DNA from 3 places in the Exiguobacterium sp. s145 genome. Region 3 is predicted to be linked to each of the others. Evidence: riboswitches for the same ligand, from Rfam matches in the RefSeq annotation. Region 3 holds a riboswitch; each other region holds the start of a gene.
The links. Region 3 has a riboswitch for thiamine pyrophosphate ahead of thiD (bifunctional hydroxymethylpyrimidine kinase/phosphomethylpyrimidine kinase). Riboswitches for the same ligand answer to the same signal wherever they lie in the genome.

Region 1 (5,682 bases), on a different contig from region 3:
GCCGTCGGCTGGATTTACTGGCTCGGATGGGCCGTGACGGTGGCACTTGAAATCACGGCAGCCGGAAGTCTGATGGATCGGTGGTTTCCGAACACCCCTATCGTCATCTGGTGTGCCATCTTCACCGTCATTTTATTCGGACTTAACGCCGTATCTGCCAAAGCCTTTGGGGAGGCTGAATTCTGGTTCTCGAGCCTGAAAGTCCTGGCCATTCTATTTTTCATCGCGCTCGGAGGAGCGGCTTGGTTTGGCTGGATTGAGATGACGGCAGCACGACCGGAAAGTTTATTCGCCAACTTTACTTCAAACGGATTGTTCCCGAACGGTGCGCTCGGAGTCTTGACGACGATGATCGCCGTCAACTTCGCGTTCCAGGGGACGGAATTGATCGGGGTTGCGGCCGGAGAGTCGAACGATCCCGAAAAATCGATTCCGAAAGCGATCCGCAATACGGTTTGGCGGACGTTCATCTTTTTTGTTCTTTCGATTACAATCGTCGGCGCCTTAATTCCTTATGAAACAGCTGGCGGTATCAGCAGTCCGTTCATCATGGTCTTTGATGCGATTGGGATTCCGTACGCGGCCGATTTGATGAACATCGTCGTTCTGACTGCCTTACTGTCGGTCGGGAACTCAGGATTATACGCTGCTACCCGGATGTTATGGTCGATGTCTCAAGAAGGTATGATCTCGAAAAAACTTGCCATCGTCAACTCGCGTGGTGTACCGATGCGGGCGTTATGCTTTACGATGCTGTTTGCGATGTTATCGCTTCTGACCGCCTTTTTCGCGGAAGATACCGTCTTCATCTGGCTGTTATCACTCGCCGGACTCGGGGCACAAGTCGGATGGATTTCGATTTCCGCCTCGCAGATTGCCTTCCGTCGTCAATTCATCAAAGAGGGACATGTTGTCAGCGAATTAAAATTCAAGACCCCGTTCTTCCCGGTCTTGCCGATTATCTCGTTTTCTTTGAACATGCTTGTACTGATCAGCCTGGCTTTCCAAGCGGATCAACGGATTGCGCTGTATATCGGCGTTCCGTTCTTCGTCTTGACGTGGGCCTCTTACCATCTGTTTGTCAAAGGAAAACATATTGCGGCTCAAACCGAACGTCAGGCAGCCAGCTCGACATTGGAATCTTAAAAACAAAACTACAAAAAAACGTGATCGACTTTTAGGATATCCTAAAGCCGATCACGTTTTTTAGTGGTCTAACAAACTTCGTAAAGCAATCACTTCACCGGTATGCACCGTCACGTTCGCCACTCCGTGCTGTGTCCATTCATTGCTGACGGTCAATGATCCGCCGACCGGCACGTCATGATTCGTCAACAGATACTTGACCCCGCGGAGGGTCAGACGTGTCGGAACGAGCGGGATGAAAGAGAGATAGTGAAATCCATCTGCCTCGATCTCATACGTCCCCGGCTGTAAGAAACGAACCTCTTCCCGCTTCGTCATCAAGCGAACTGCCGGAAATTGTTTTAGCAAATAGACGTTTTGAAGCGTCATATCAAGTCGTCCTCCGGTCGCACCGAATATGAACACTTCTGTTGCTTCATACTGTTGACTGACATGGCGTAAAGCCAGTTCCAAGTCGGTCTCATCCTTTTCAGCCGGGTGGATGATCGCTCCTTCCGGTTTGTATCCGAGCGAATCAAAGTCACCAATCGCCAAGTCAAAAGCGAGACCTTGCTGTGCCAATTCGGTGACACCTCCGTCAACGGCGATGACAACCGTCTTCTCATCCAGAAACGGTTTCAGGGACGGGATGTCTTCTGTCGGACCGGCCGCTACAATCACGACCCGCATCAGACACCTCGTGCCGAGTAACGAAGAAGTCGGGGCGCTGTCGTAAACAGAAGTCCTGCGACAATACCACATAATAGGTACGATGGAACCATATACGTCGCGTTATAGATCAACGAGTACGAAACGACCGGACCTTCCGCATATTCAGCGAAGAAGACGATTCCGCTGATGACGTGACAGACATAACGTAAACCTGCACCAAGCAATGTCGCGCCTAGTACAATTGCCATCAAACGGCCATTCTTCCCGGCTGCTGCTGCTTTTTTGACTTGCCGTGCGAATAGTCCGCTCAGTCCGACGACTCCAAACGCAATCGTATAATCGAGTAACGGCTGAACGACTGTCAGAATTTGCGGAGCGAACATCAGTTGAATCGTTCCGACGAGCGCTCCCGTCACGACCCCACCGATGACACCATGACGAAAGGCCATGACGAAGATTGGCAGCATCGCCAAACTGACCGAACCCCCTTGCGGCATTTTAAACGGGATTAATAAATCGAACACCACACCAAGACTTGCAAAGATTGCAATTTCCATTAACATTTGTAGCCGTTTCATCCTTTTTTCCTCCTAAAAATAAAATCGCAGGACGGCAAAAAGGCAGTACGACGAACGCCGTACTGCCTGCGTGCGCCACATCCCTACGTCCGTCTGAACGGAACAGGTTCGAAGGGTTAAAGTCCAATCACTTCTCTCAGCCGCTTGACGCGACACCCCTTGCGGTCTTCATTCAATTTTGATTCTGCTCTTATTATACGTGAGCGGCATTCCGAATACTAGTGATTGCTTCTGAATAATCCGGTGCATTGTAGATGGCGGAACCTGCAACAAGTACGTTTGCCCCATTCTCAATACATAATTTCGCTGTTTCCGCATTGACTCCGCCATCGATTTCAATCTCAAACGATAGATCGTGTTCCGCTTTCATTGCAGCCAGTTGATTTAATTTCTTCATGACACCCGGAATGAACGCTTGTCCGCCGAATCCCGGATTGACTGTCATCAATAAGACCATGTCCACATCCTCGAGCACGTGTTCGATCGTCGACAGCGGCGTATGCGGATTGAGCACGACACCCGCTTTCGCACCGGCTGCTTTGATCTGTTGCAGGACACGGTGGACGTGATTCGTCGCCTCGACGTGGAACGTCACGATATCAGCCCCTGCTGCAACGAAGGCTTCGACAAAGTTTTCCGGACGATCAATCATGAGATGGACGTCGAGAACCATATCTGTTTTTTGACGTAAACTGCTTAAGACAGGAAGTCCGAATGAGATGTTCGGAACAAATTGACCGTCCATGACATCGAAATGGATATAATCGGCACCTGCTGCTTCTACGGCTTTGACATCCCGCTCTAAATTTGCAAAATCTGCTGATAAGATTGATGGTGCGATTTTAATCATCTTAATACCTCCGCGTCCGATTCTTGATTTCCTCTACAAACATACCATAATTCGTATACCGGGAAGCCATGATTTCCTGGGCCTCGACGGCTTGTTTAACGGCACAACCAGGCTCATTCAAATGCAGACAGCCACGGTACTTGCATTCGTCCTGTAAAGCAACAAATTCAGGGAAACACCACCGTAACTCCTCGAGTTCCATTTCGTGCGGAAAATCAAGATTCGAGAATCCCGGGGTATCTGCAATCAATCCTTCGCCAAGCGGGATCAATGTCACATGACGGGTCGTATGGCGTCCACGACCAAGCGCCTTCGAAATATGACTCGTTTCGAGTGCCAACGAAGGTTCCAAGGCATTCAACAACGAACTTTTCCCTACACCGGATTGTCCGGCCAGCACACTCGTTTTATCTTTTAACAACGGACGGACGGATTCGACTCCGGCCAATGTCTCACTTGACGTTTCGATGACGTGATATCCAATGGTCCGGTAAGCGGAAATTGCTTCCAATACCCCTTGTTCGGCTTCACCTTGTAACAAGTCCATCTTCGTCAAGATGATGATCGGTTGAATTTCCTTTGCTTCAATCAACACTAAAAACCGGTCCAACAGATGGGCAGAAAAATCAGGTTCTGCTGCCGATACGACCAACAACGCTTGATCGATATTGGCAACTGGCGGGCGGACCAGGAAATTTTGACGGTCCTTTACTTCCAGGATATATCCGGTCTCACTTTCGATGTGTAACACGACCTCATCGCCGACGACAGGGCTGATGCCCCGTTTTCTGAAATTACCGCGTGCCCGTGAACGGATTTCACCTTGAGGCGTCATGACATCATAAAATCCACCCTGTAAACGGATAATCGTTCCATCCCGATTGTCTTCAATTCGATTTTCTGCCATCCTATGCCCTCCTTTGTCAGGATTAACGTCCTGCTCGTTATTCTTGTGATTTTGCCTGATTGTACGTAATCGTCTTCGCCCGGTACACTTCGTCATCTTTATAAATCGTAATCTTGCCTTCTTCTCCCGGATCAATCGTCAAGGGAACATCAAATGTTTCATCCTGATCAATCGATTCTTCGATGACGGTTCGTTTTCCTTTGGCATCTTCCGTCTCAATCCGGACGAGTTGACGTGGAGCAGGCTCCCCGTCTTCACTAACGCCATCATAGGCTACTTTCTCGGGGAACGTCGCCGTGATGGTCTTTTCTTCCTCTCCGCGAGAAATAAAGACCGTGACCGAATCGTTTGGTTCGACCTGCGCACCGGCTTGCGGATATTGACGAATGACCTGATCGAGCGCGACCTCACTTGAGAACTCCTGTTCAAACGTTCCGTCCAGTCCCATCTCATCCAAATAAGCTTTTGCTTCAGCACTCGATAAGTCGGTCAAATCTTTCAGAACGAATACGGGGGATCCGTTTGAGACCGTGATGGTAATCATCTGTTCTTTCGCGATGACTTCCGTTCCAGCTGAAATCGACTGCCGGATGACATTTCCACGTTTGATGTCTTCCGATTCTTCCCGTTCGACATCCACTTTTTCAAAACCGCTGTCCTTTAAGATGGCGATCGCTTTTTTCTCTGTCTCATCTGAGACGTCCGGCACCTCGACCGGATCGCTTCCTGTCGAAACGATCAAATCCACCGTCGATCCTTTTTTAACCGTCGCCTGTTCACGCGGTGACTGACTGATGACGAACCCTTCTTCCACCGTATCACTTGAGCGTTCGGTCGATTCCACGACGAATCCCATTTTTTCAAGCTTCGTTTCCGCCTCGTCGGCATCCTTGCCTGTTACATCCGGTACGACGACCTTCGGGTCAGGCCACATGGCAAAAGTCGTTGCGGCTCCGCCCATTATGAATAACAACAATAAGATGATCCACCACGCACGTTTCTTTTTCTTTTCTGGTTTCGGCATGACGGTAGCGACCTTCGGAACCGGTGCTGTGTGTTCAATGTCGGCTGTTGGCAGGGACACAGGGCTGAGCACCATCGTCTTTTCCATCAAATCGTCCCCGCGAATGCCTTCATTGGCCCGTTCAGCTGACATCGCGGTCACCATGTCTTCTTTGAAGGCAGCAACCGTTTGTTGCCGATCATGCGGCGCTTTTGAGAGAGCTTGCATGATGCAATTTTCTAAAGCTTGCGGCACAGCCGGATTTAACGAGGTCGGACGACGGGCGGTATCTTGCAGATGTTTCAGGGCGACAGCAACCGGTGAATCGCCTTCAAACGGCACTTGCCCCGTCACGAGTTCGTACAAAACGGCTCCCAGCGAATAAATATCTGATTTTTCATCCGCAAATTTTCCTTTTGCCTGTTCCGGCGAAAAGTAATGCACGGATCCGAGGACTGACATCGTGTGGGTCAGGGTCGCATTCGACATGGCGACCGCAATGCCGAAATCGGTCACCTTGACAGTCCCATCCTCACGTACCAGCATA
Region 2 (5,682 bases), on a different contig from region 3:
AAGAAGCAAGGGCAAACGCCTTACGCTATCGGGTTGAGAATGGATCGTTCTTGTCGCTCCAGAAGAAAGAGATATATGTTCCGCTGCATCCACCATTGTCTGAAAAAGTTAAATGGATAGATTCGAATGATCTGAACGAAAAAAATGACATAGCATCAATTCGTCTGGAAAATAAAAGACTTGGTACGGCGACGAGTGTCGGGTATTGGTATACTCTCGTAAATCATGTTGAATTTGATAATTTTAAGTTCGAGACCAATGATGTCGAAGAACGAGAAGCTTTGAGCGATCGTTTTCGTCTGTCAATTCACAAAGGATTTCCGAAGTATGCTCTCTATTCAAAGATATATAAAATGGATGAAGGGCAAAGAGCATTTATATCAATAAAAGTTAGCGATGATGTGGGAAGCTTTGAAGAAGTCCAGAATCAAAGAAATACAAGAGTGCGAGACCGAGCTGTCAGTCCTGCAGAGTTAAATACTCTTGGTTACTTAGATCAGAAAGACGTTGCATGGTTCAAGTTGCCAACGTATTTCCAACTACTCAGTCATCAATTTTTTTTAGAACGTGCGATACTGAAACAAGAGAATTGGAAAACACCAAGCCCAGAGCTGTTGGTCACAGTTCATTACACAGAAGAGGTATCTGAACATATGAACCAGTTCGCGGAATCGAGGCGCATGAAGGAGTTCATGATTACTTGTTCGTCAAATATCTCGGTTATTCCCGAACCATTAGACAGTCCTCACGAACGGACCGGACACGTGTTAGCTTGTCATTTCGACATTGAAACACTTCATGATTCTCCGCGGCAAAGTCCTGAAGACAGAACTGAAGGGGCTGAATCTACTACAGAAAAGGTGACTGAGAGATGATTTCGTCTTTTTAGCTGGAGTTATCTTTTACACTCATACAACCATGTTTTATGCTCCAGCATAAAACATGGTATACATTTTAAACACTGATATTCCCATACTGTGCGATTCTACAAAACAGTACATAAGTCCTCATAATATTTTTTTATAAAAATAGAACCAAATCATTCACTTCTTAAGAAGCTTTGACTCAGTCCTTTAACATTTTTTTATTTTTTAGTTTTATCCTCTTGCTTAGATTGCTTTTTTAATTCTTCGTACGCACGAATTAGTTTCTCGAGATCTTTTTTACTAACTGTAATAGTTACATTCCAATCTGCACTATTCTCAATATCTTCTTTCAATCGCTTGACCGCATCCATACTAGTCCCTCCTTTTTAGCTCATCTTTCTAAATCATAATTGTTTTTGCTTACATTTGTTGAAGTAATACTTTTACTATTTATATGTGACTGATCAGATTGACTTTTGAAGTGTTTGGTTACAATTACCTCTTCAAAGACTTTTTTCAAAGGTCTTCCAGTTCCATTTACTGACTCAATCGTCACCTCGAGTAATTTCTTAGAGTCTACCTTTTCTAACTGGAGAGAGTAACCCAGCTTATCTGCTACTTTTTCAATAAACATTTTCTGTGTACGTCCGTTCCCTTCTCGGAACGGATGGATCATATTAAGTTCACCATAATAATAAGCTAACTTTTCACTTATGTTATTGGCCGAAATAGACTTCGATGTGATATTTCTATTTAATTTGCAACTAGATTCATTAAAAATAATGGTATATTCATCGCATTTGCAAACATTCATAAATTCTTCATTACTAAATCTCATATGTGTTGATCAAATTATATTACATGATAACAATTCATTATTCGTATCGACTACGGTAACTTAGATATCTGAATCTTTAATGCGAGCGATGTGGTATAACTTTTTGTGCTTAATCATATTATATAAGCTATTAAATAGATAAATAATAGCACGACTTCCTAATTCTTAACTTGATACATCTTAGAATCATAGGTACTTTATTTATACTTTTATTGCTTTCTAAATCAGTTGCGTCATAAAGGATTATCTAAACCTATATATTCTCGAAGTGTAGTCCCTTGGTACGCCTCTCTAAACAATCCTCTTTTTTGAAGCTCAGGAACAATCATATCTACAAAATCTTCTAAACTCGATGGTAGTGACGGCGGCATTAAGTTGAAGCCATCTGCCACTCCCTCGTTAAACCAAAATCCCATCTGATCCGCAATTTCTGCCGGAGTACCAATCAATGTCAAGTGTCCTCCTCCCGCAGCCAGATAACCTAGCAGTTCTTTTAGTGTAGGATCCGTATCTTCGATAATCTCTAGAATCGTTTGATAGCGTCCAATGGGTCCTGAAAACTCTTCAATTGATGGTAAGACCGGTATCTTTGCTTCGAGATCCCATGTGGAGCAGTCCTGCTGCAAAAAGAAGCTCAATTGTTTCAACGCATTTTCAAACGGTAATTTTTCATCTAGTTCGGCTTTTTTGGCTAATGCCTCTTCTCGTGTTTTCCCGACATACGTCACTAAGCCTGGGTATATCTTAATCTTCCGATTTGGTGACTCAGTTTGTTTGATTTTCCCCTGCAGCTTCTCCCGAAATGCATGCGCTTGTCTAAAATTCCATGACACAGAATAGACGGCATCTGCATGTCTTGATGCAAGGGCAATCCCTTGTTCCGACGCACCCGCTTGCATAGCTACTGGTTTCCCTTGGGGGCTACGCGGAGTAGATAAAGGACCTTTTACGCTAAAATAGGTCCCAGTATGATGGATAGGTTGAATTTTTTCAGGATCAATTAATCGGTTAACTAATCGATCTGAAAGAAAATCATCTTGATCCCACGATAAAAATAGCTTCTCCATCAAAATCGCAAATTCTTCCGCCTTTTTATACCGTTCTTCCCTTGTAGGTAATGCATCCATATTATGATTTAATGCTTCCCAGTCCGTCATCGAAGTCACTAAGTTCCACCCTACACGCCCATTAGTCACGTGATCAAGACTTAGCAATTGTCTCGCTGCCGTATATGGATTTGAAAACGTGCTTGATATCGTTGAGACTAATCCTATGTGGTTAGTTACTTGAGAAATAGCCGTTAAATTGATTAAAGGATCCAACCAAAAGGCGGGTAAATCAGTCGCATTTGCAGCCGGAAAAGATTGATTGTCAGCAAAAAATACAGCGTCCAAATAACCGGATTCTGCTATTTGAGCCAATCGCTGATAATAGCTACTCTCTCCGATCTCTTCAATTTTAGAGTCGGGCATTAACCATGCGGCTTGGTGATGACCACATCCATATAACAACACGCCGATATTTAACTGATTCCTGTTCGTCATCTTCAGTTCATGACTCCCTTCTCCTATAAATAGTCAATCTTTTTAACACATCTGTTTTAATTCATCGTTAACCCACCATCTACGGTTAAGTTTTGGCCAGTAATCCCAGACGCTGCTTCTGATGCCAAAAAAGCGACCAACTGTGCTACTTCTTCTAGACTCGTCACTCTTTTTAACGGTGTCGATTGGGCAATTAAATCGAATACTTCAGCGGTGGTTACAGAACTAGCATCAGTCACTTTCAACAACCCGCCGGACACTACGTTCACGTTTATGCCGTATTGACCTAATTCCGCTGCTAGATTACGGCTAAAGCCAATCAGACCTGCCTTTGCTGTCGTATATTCATGATAGGGAACGACTGGATTTTGATAGAGGTTTGTTCCGATACTGATGATGCTACCGATATTTCGTTCAATGAATTGTGGCAAGACACTTTGGGTGACATGAAATGCCGCTTTCAGTGTTCCATCCAGTTGTTTTTGGTAATCTTCCCAGTTTAAATCGATAAACGCTTTTTGTGCCATCGGATCGAATTTAAAATCTACTAATGCATTATTGACTACAACATCGATTTGTCCATAATGCGTAGTGGCTGATTGAATCAAGTGCTCGACATCTTGTCGCTTCGTGACATCCGCATACAAGGCAATAGCATTCTCTACTCCCAGTTCGCTTACAAGTTTCTCTGCCGCATTCTTGCTTTTATAGTAATTAATTACGACTTTAAATCCGTTGTTCACCAACACTCTTGCAATCGTCGCCCCCAATCCTCGACTACTTCCCGTTACTAAAACCGTTCTGGTCATTGTTCCCCACTCCTCCATCAATTTTTGAAACTTAAATAGCGAAGTAGTAAATAAAAAAGCGCAACTCTCCAAAAGGAAAGTTGCGCACATCTAAATAATCACATAGCAAAGAACGACACAATCGTCTCCGCTTGTTCATCAGAGTCTACACTTCCCTACGCTAGTACGACCTAGTTCAGGTTCAAAGGGTTTGAGTAGCTACTCATCTCAGTTTAATAACACCCCTAGTGATTCTATTTAAGTTATCTTCACTTTAGTGGTCTTCCAAACACCTGTCAATGATGATGTCAGTGACTCGTTAACAGTACCTCTTTAAATATCAAACGCAAAAGACAGATTCATCACCCGATAAGGATTACTCCAATACAGTCACATCTTGTATCAGACGATTTTTTTTAGAATTCTTATCTTTGATGATCCCTTGGTACGTAATCGTTTCATTTTTCGTATCGACTACCGTGACCTGGAAGTCTGAGTCATTGATGTTAGCGATGTGGTATAGCTTATCCTGCGCAATCATCGTATAGGAGCCATTGAAACGATAAGTATGTTGCCCTTCCACTTCATGTTGCTTGACTTGATTCGTCTTAAAGTCATAAGTACTCCATTTGATGCTTTTACTATTTTCTGAATCAAACACCCCATAAGCGATCAACGATTGATTATCGTCAGCGGTATTGAAGTTGCCCTCTGCTGCGTAAGCGTCGAGTGCTTTGAGACGCTTGATGCTTTTACCGTTATCTAAATAGTAAGCACTGTCTTTTTCTGCCCCTTCCGCGTCATACGTAATTTCGCGGTAGACGATTCCATAAGGATTGACGACGACATACTGCCGTTCTCGATTGTTTTTAAGTTGCTTGGATTGAAGCATCTCGACCTTTCCTCTTGCAAGGTTGAGTAACAGAACTGTCGACTTTTCTTTCGTGCTGTGATCATCCCACTGAACGTATACGTTCATACCATCCTGATAAAAAACACGTACATCAGACGTTTCGCGATCAGGTACAGCGAGACGGTAATCGAATGTTTTTTTGAACTGCTTCTGCGTACTTTTATCATAAGAGTGGTAGTTTAACTTTGATTCATTCATCTTAATGCCGTACGTCCGTGGACCGATCTCACTCGTAAATACGTCTTCTTTTGAAATGAAGCGATAGAAATCGGATGGAAAGTCAGCTGCGTAATTATTGAACAAGCTTGTGATATAGTTCTGCGATTCACTAGTGATCTGACCGTCTAATTGAACATTGTATTGAGTCGGTTTGATGTCTCCATTTTCAACCTCAATATTGATCCTCTTCAGCTCTTCAGCAGTTCCTTTTTGTAAACTTTCGACCTCATAGTCCGATCCTTTAATACTGGCGGCATAACCAAAATAACTGAGTAAGGTCACTCCAGCAATGCCCCCAACGATGATCATTTCTTTGTATCGTCTCATGGCTTCCTCCTTCTAACTCTTAGATAGATACTTTATGGTTTAGTAATTGAATACACTTCCAACTCACATATACAAAATAGGCGAGAATAAAGGATAGATAAACGAACACTTGTTGATTCGGAACGAGTATGCTCGTTGCATCAAATACGTAACGCAATGCGATGAATGGCACAATCAAGAGGGATAC
Region 3 (5,682 bases):
CGAAACAAACGACTCAAACGACTCAAACAATTCTTGAAGATCTGTCGCAGATCAAAGACAAATTATATCGTGATCTGGAGCAAAAACTGGAATTGACTACTGAAATGACGGCAGAATATAAACGGATGTGCTTCAGCTTATCCATTTTAGCTTTTTTGTTAATCGCAACGACCATTATTTTATTTCACCGGTCCAAACCAATTCTCGAAAACAAAACAAACACGTACCGTCCGTAAGAACGATGCGTGTTTGTTTTTGTGATGGAGCAGACTTATGAGGACGCTTTCCCCTCGTTTACATGCTCCATGGCCAGATGGACGAGCGATGAGACATGGTGATCGTCCAACGAGTAGTAGACGACCTTACCTTCTTTTCTATATTTCACCAAACCTTGTTTCAGCAAGGTGCGGAGATGGTGAGAAGCTGTTGCAATCGAGCAATCTACCGAAGCCGAGACATCACAGACGCAAAGTTCCTCTTCTACCGTTAAGGCGTAAGCAATCCGCAGACGCGTGGCATCTGACAGGACTTTGAATAACTTTCCGATATCTGTCGTCGGAATCGTATCGACGACTTGCTCAATCTCTTGCGCACGTACCTGATCAATCGCAATCGTTTCACAACGTGGTGCATCCACAGTCATCACCTCTTTCCCTTTAATTCCACCATCGTTTCAAATGAATTGCAAGGAAATCACTCCAAGACTCCAACGACTGACTCCTTTAAATCCGGTAACTGAACATCGAAAAACAAAACAGGTCTGCTTCCCGTTCATCCAAAGCGGAAAGCAGACCTGTTCATTTGTCACGGTTTCGTCTTGAGACGGCATAAAAGAACCAACCGCCCAAAAAATTTCCGATATCCCATACGATACGATTGGAATCGACGGCACGTACACCGATATCAATCACACCTGTACTTTTCAAACGCTCCTGGTAACGTTTCCGTAAAAAACGGGGTAACGGAAGCGGCAGCAGCATCCGGTAAAAAATGTCCAGATGTGTGTGTCCCCAGATTTCCGTTGCGATGGAACTCGTTTGAATGAGTAAGGAACGTTTATACTGTTGCTGGTATTTATTCTTTAATAAGACCGCCAGTTGATAGGAATAACGATTCGGGAAAGGAAATAGAGCTGCCCCTAAATGATATTTCCCGCGATTTTCGACTCGAATGATTTGCGGTTCGATTTTATATCGAATCCATCGTCCTCGAAATCGAACAGACTGCCATTTCACGACCATCACCTCTAGAAGGATTATACCCTGTCTGAAACGCTCTGACGCACTTGTTCGACGGTCTGTTTAAACTTTTTCGTCGTTCGTTCAATTTCCGGATTGGCAAACAAAGCGGACACCACGGCATATCCATCTACGAGAGAATCAAGTAACGATACATTTGTTTCGCTAATTCCACCGATGCCTACTAACGGGATGCGAACGGCTTTCCTGATTTGCTCTAATGTCACACGTGACATGAATGTCGCATCTTGTTTCGTCGCCGTCGGAAAAAGTGACCCGACTCCTAAATAATCTGCACCGTCCTGCTCTGCTGCCACAGCCTGTTCGACCGTTGAAACGGAAACACCGATCGTCGCCGTCGGTAACAATCGACGTGCTTCCGTTAAAGGAATATCATCTTGACCGATATGCAGGCCCGCTTCGACTAATAAAGCGATATCGATCCGGTCATTGATAATCAACGGAATATTATAACTGGCAGTCAGATCCTTCAGTACAACGGCTGATTCGAGAAAATTCTTACCCGACATCTCTTTTTCCCGTAATTGAACAATCGTTGCACCGCCCTTAATCGTTGCTTCGACAGCATCCTCCAAGGGAAGATGCGGGTGCAGACGTCTATCCGTCACTGCATAAATCAAGTATTCACTGTCCATTCATCTGCACCTCCGGCAAACTTTCCTCTGTCATCAGACTGACCGCATCAAACAATCCGGTCCGAAAACTGCCGATACCAGGACGATTTCCGGCCGTTTCCCCTGCTTTTCCCATGGCGTACGTCCCAAATACAGCTGCGTCGAAATGATCGTATCCTGCTCCCAAAAAAGTCGCAATCAAGGAAGCGGTCATACATCCTGTTCCCGTCACTTGGCCGAGTCGTTTTGTTCCGACGTCCAAATGATGTTGACGGACTCCATCTGTCACAAAATCAACGGGTCCGGTGACGACGATGACTTGTTTCGTCTGGGAAGCGAAGGCGTGAACACTTTGAAGATCGAGTGATTCTCCTTCCGCCACATCGACCCCTTTCGTTCGAGCAGCCTGTCCAAGCAACGTTTTAATTTCCGAAGCATTTCCTTTGATGACCGTAAAGGTGATTTCCTCCATCAGTTGTTTCATAAAATCCGTTCTTAATGTCGTGGCTCCCGCGCCCACCGGATCCAAAATGACCGGTTTCCCCAGCCGGTTAGCCGTTTTCCCTGCTAGCAGCTGTGCTTTGCGCATGTCCGGATTGATGGTTCCTGTATTAATCACGACGGCGTCTGAAAGACCAACCATCTCTTCGACTTCGAGCAGGTCCTCTGCCATGACAGGAGATCCTCCAAGCGCAAGTGTCATATTAGCACAATCATTGATCGTGACGGTATTCGTTAAATGATGAATTAATGGTTTTTTATCATGGATGCGTCGTAGCATGTGTATCCCTCCAAAGTTCATGAAAATGATGTGTCGGTCCAATTCCGTGTCCAAGAGCAAAACCGTGACGAATCGCTTCGGTCACATAACGTTTCGCATAACGGACGCTGTCTTCCAGTGAATGACCAAGAGCCAGGTTGGCAGCGATAGCAGCGGACAACGTACAGCCTGTCCCGTGCGTATGACGGGACTCAATCCGTTCTTGTTCAAAGACAACATACCGTTCGTCCGTATATAAAAGATCAGTGGCGTCTTGCCCTTCCAAATGCCCGCCCTTGAGCAACACAGCTCCTGTTTGTCGTTCAATCAGCTTGACCGCTGCTTGCTTCATATCAGCAAGTGAATGGACGGTTCCACCGATCATCCGCTCGATTTCAGGAATATTCGGTGTCACAAGGGTCGCAAGTGGTAACAGCTGTTCGAGCAATGCCTGTTCCGCATTCGGTTGTAACAAAGCATGGCCACCTTTTGCGACCATGACCGGATCAAGAACAATCGGCAGAGGATACTTTTCCAGTTGTCGGGCAATCACTTGAATCGTTTCCTGATTAGAAACCATTCCAATCTTGACGGCATCGACACGGATATCTGAAAAAATCGAGGTTAACTGTGCCTCCACAAGTTCGGGAGAGACGTCTTCAACCGCTTGAACACCCAATGTATTTTGTGCCGTAATCGCCGTGATGACACTCATGCCATATACACCAAGTGCTGAAAATGTTTTTAAATCCGCCTGAATTCCCGCTCCGCCACCGGAGTCGGATCCGGCGATCGTTAATACGTGTTTCATTCCAATTCCTCACTTTCCCGTGAGCAAATAAGGAGAAAACGGACAACAAAAAGCGCCGTCCGCTGTAAAAAAGCAGACGACGCCATGAATAACCAGGTTCACCGGTTAAAGTAATCATGTCTTCGATCTCAACTTTCCTACGCTGGTATTATCCAGTTCAGGTGACAGGGTCGAAAACAGAATGGTTTTCCTCTCAGCCGGACTCCTCCAGCTCCCCTAGTTGCTCGTAATTTAAATTCTTTTTCACTGTATCACAGCACCATCAAAAAAACGAGCCGAAGCTCGTTTTTACAAGTATCCAAGTGGATTAACCGTGTTAGCAGGTCCTGACGCGCTATATTGATATCCACCAATATGCAGTTCAAAGTGCAAATGCGGTCCTGTCGAATTACCCGTACTCCCAAGAGTACCAAGCCTTTGACCTTGAGTGACCGTTTGACCTGCTGAAACCGATAACGAATTCATATGACCGTACACCGTTGTATACACTTGACCGTCAAGGAAATGGGAAATCATGACGTGATTCCCGTAAGGTCCGCCGCTTCAGGCCGTAATGACTGTTCCGGAAGCCGCCGCACGAATTGGCGATCCGACAGGTCCGCTGAAATCGACACCGTTATGGAAAGTATAACCGTTCGCTCCACTGGCCGGTCCGAATCCTTGTGAGACACCACCCGAAGCCGGACGAACAAACTTCGCCGATCCGGTCGGTCCACTGCTGACAGGAGTCGGAACAACCGTTGATTCACTTGATTCAGGCTTTGATTTTGCTGCTTCTTTTGCTGCTTTTGCTGCTTTTTCCGCTGCTGCCTTTTCGGCCGCCGCTTTTTCTGCGGCGGCTTTCGCTGCTGCTTTTGCTGCCGCAATCGCTCTTTCTTGAGCTTCTAAAGTCGCCTGTAATTCTTTGGCACTCAACAGTTTTGTCGTAAACTTCGTCTTCCCTTTACGTAATTTTTTCAGGGTTGCGCTCCGTTCTTTCATCTGTTGTTTTAATTGTTTCTTTTGAATGAGCAATGATTTTTTTTCTTGAACACGCTCTTCTTTTTTAGTGATGAGGTTCTTTTTCATTTCCGCCAGCTTTTCCTGTGTTTCCAAATAAGCAGAAATCATTTTATCATCTTGTTCGGCGATTTTTTTACCGGCCATGACACGGCTGAATAAATCCCCCAGGTCTTTCGAACCAAAAATGACTTCTTCCCATTTGATCGAATTACCGTCGTTTTCTTGAAGTACACGTAACCGGTCTCCGAGCAACTCTTCTTGACGTGTGAGCATGATTTCATAGCGGACGATTTCCGCTTCCAGATCTTCAATCTGAAGGTTTAGTTGTTTAATCTGCTTATTTTTTTCGGAAATCCGGAAAATATTTTCATTAATCGCTGCATCAATTTTATTGATTTCGCGTTGTTCCGCCGATATTTTGGCTTCTTGCTTTTTAATGGCTTTTTCCAATCGACGCTGTTCTGTCGCATTTTGAGATTTCTTTTCTTTAATCGTTGCAGCATGACCAGAAGTCGGCGCAGTTGATACGAGCAACACTCCTAACAATACCGTTGACAACAATTTTTTTAACATGTCTCATTTCCTCACTTATGTATGATTTCTTATTTGAAAAGTAGTTAATTCAAAGTATTTATGTCTGAGATTGATTATAGCATCGTAATAGTTTCAGTAAAATTTCATTTATGTTTCAAGTGAAAGCGTTTTTTTGTAATATAACATTTTTCATTTTGATCAAGACACACAAAAAAAAGCGATTGCCATAGCAATCGCTTTTTCCGTAATTATAACATCGACATTGGATTTACAGAATTCGCCGGTCCTGAAGCACTGTAGCTGTAACCACCTACATGAATTTCAAAGTGTAAGTGCGGGCCTGTTGAATTCCCTGTGCTGCCAAGGGCACCGATTTGTTGTCCTTGACTGACACGTTGTCCAGCATGTGCATTTAATGAACTCATATGCGCGTAAACCGTTGTATATGTTTTTCCATTTAATTGGTGTGCGATCATGACATGATTACCGTACGGACCACCACTTGATGCAGTGATAACCGTTCCTGTTGCTGCTGCAACAATCGGCGTACCGACCGGCGCTCCGAAATCAATTCCATTGTGGAAAGAATAACCGTTCGAACCGCTTGCTGAACCATATCCTTGTGTGATTGATCCACTTGTCGGGTGAATAAACATAGAAGAAGATGATGGAGCAGGTGTTGGTGCTGCCGGTTCCGGTGTT

Region 1: linked by a shared signal. The riboswitch ahead of thiT (energy-coupled thiamine transporter ThiT) and the one ahead of thiD (bifunctional hydroxymethylpyrimidine kinase/phosphomethylpyrimidine kinase) in region 3 are both predicted to bind thiamine pyrophosphate.
Region 2: linked by a shared signal. The riboswitch ahead of KNQ07_RS11905 (3-oxoacyl-ACP reductase) and the one ahead of thiD (bifunctional hydroxymethylpyrimidine kinase/phosphomethylpyrimidine kinase) in region 3 are both predicted to bind thiamine pyrophosphate.

The regions. Positions count from the first base shown of each region.
Region 1 covers NZ_JACSMV010000001.1:320,933-326,614, reverse strand. The annotation lists gene KNQ07_RS01610 (amino acid permease) at 1-1,146, shown strand, start outside; gene KNQ07_RS01605 (thiamine diphosphokinase) at 1,207-1,815, opposite strand; gene thiT (energy-coupled thiamine transporter ThiT) at 1,815-2,375, opposite strand; TPP riboswitch at 2,439-2,545, opposite strand; gene rpe (ribulose-phosphate 3-epimerase) at 2,569-3,225, opposite strand; gene rsgA (ribosome small subunit-dependent GTPase A) at 3,227-4,132, opposite strand; gene pknB (Stk1 family PASTA domain-containing Ser/Thr kinase) at 4,170-5,682, opposite strand, start outside.
Region 2 covers NZ_JACSMV010000016.1:33,410-39,091, reverse strand. The annotation lists gene KNQ07_RS11925 (hypothetical protein) at 1-875, shown strand, start outside; gene KNQ07_RS11920 (hypothetical protein) at 1,085-1,237, opposite strand; gene KNQ07_RS16345 (hypothetical protein) at 1,258-1,500, opposite strand; partial or broken gene KNQ07_RS16340 (Fic family protein) at 1,501-1,680, opposite strand; gene KNQ07_RS11910 (LLM class flavin-dependent oxidoreductase) at 1,938-3,248, opposite strand; gene KNQ07_RS11905 (3-oxoacyl-ACP reductase) at 3,305-4,057, opposite strand; TPP riboswitch at 4,193-4,293, opposite strand; gene KNQ07_RS11900 (hypothetical protein) at 4,413-5,495, opposite strand; gene KNQ07_RS11895 (hypothetical protein) at 5,515-5,682, opposite strand, start outside.
Region 3 covers NZ_JACSMV010000023.1:15,665-21,346, reverse strand. The annotation lists gene KNQ07_RS13925 (CHASE3 domain-containing protein) at 1-236, shown strand, start outside; gene KNQ07_RS13920 (ArsR/SmtB family transcription factor) at 272-637, opposite strand; gene KNQ07_RS13915 (hypothetical protein) at 798-1,241, opposite strand; gene thiE (thiamine phosphate synthase) at 1,256-1,894, opposite strand; gene thiM (hydroxyethylthiazole kinase) at 1,884-2,654, opposite strand; gene thiD (bifunctional hydroxymethylpyrimidine kinase/phosphomethylpyrimidine kinase) at 2,635-3,444, opposite strand; TPP riboswitch at 3,562-3,672, opposite strand; partial or broken gene KNQ07_RS16155 (M23 family metallopeptidase) at 3,733-3,966, opposite strand; gene KNQ07_RS13895 (murein hydrolase activator EnvC family protein) at 3,988-5,019, opposite strand; gene KNQ07_RS13890 (murein hydrolase activator EnvC family protein) at 5,229-5,682, opposite strand, start outside.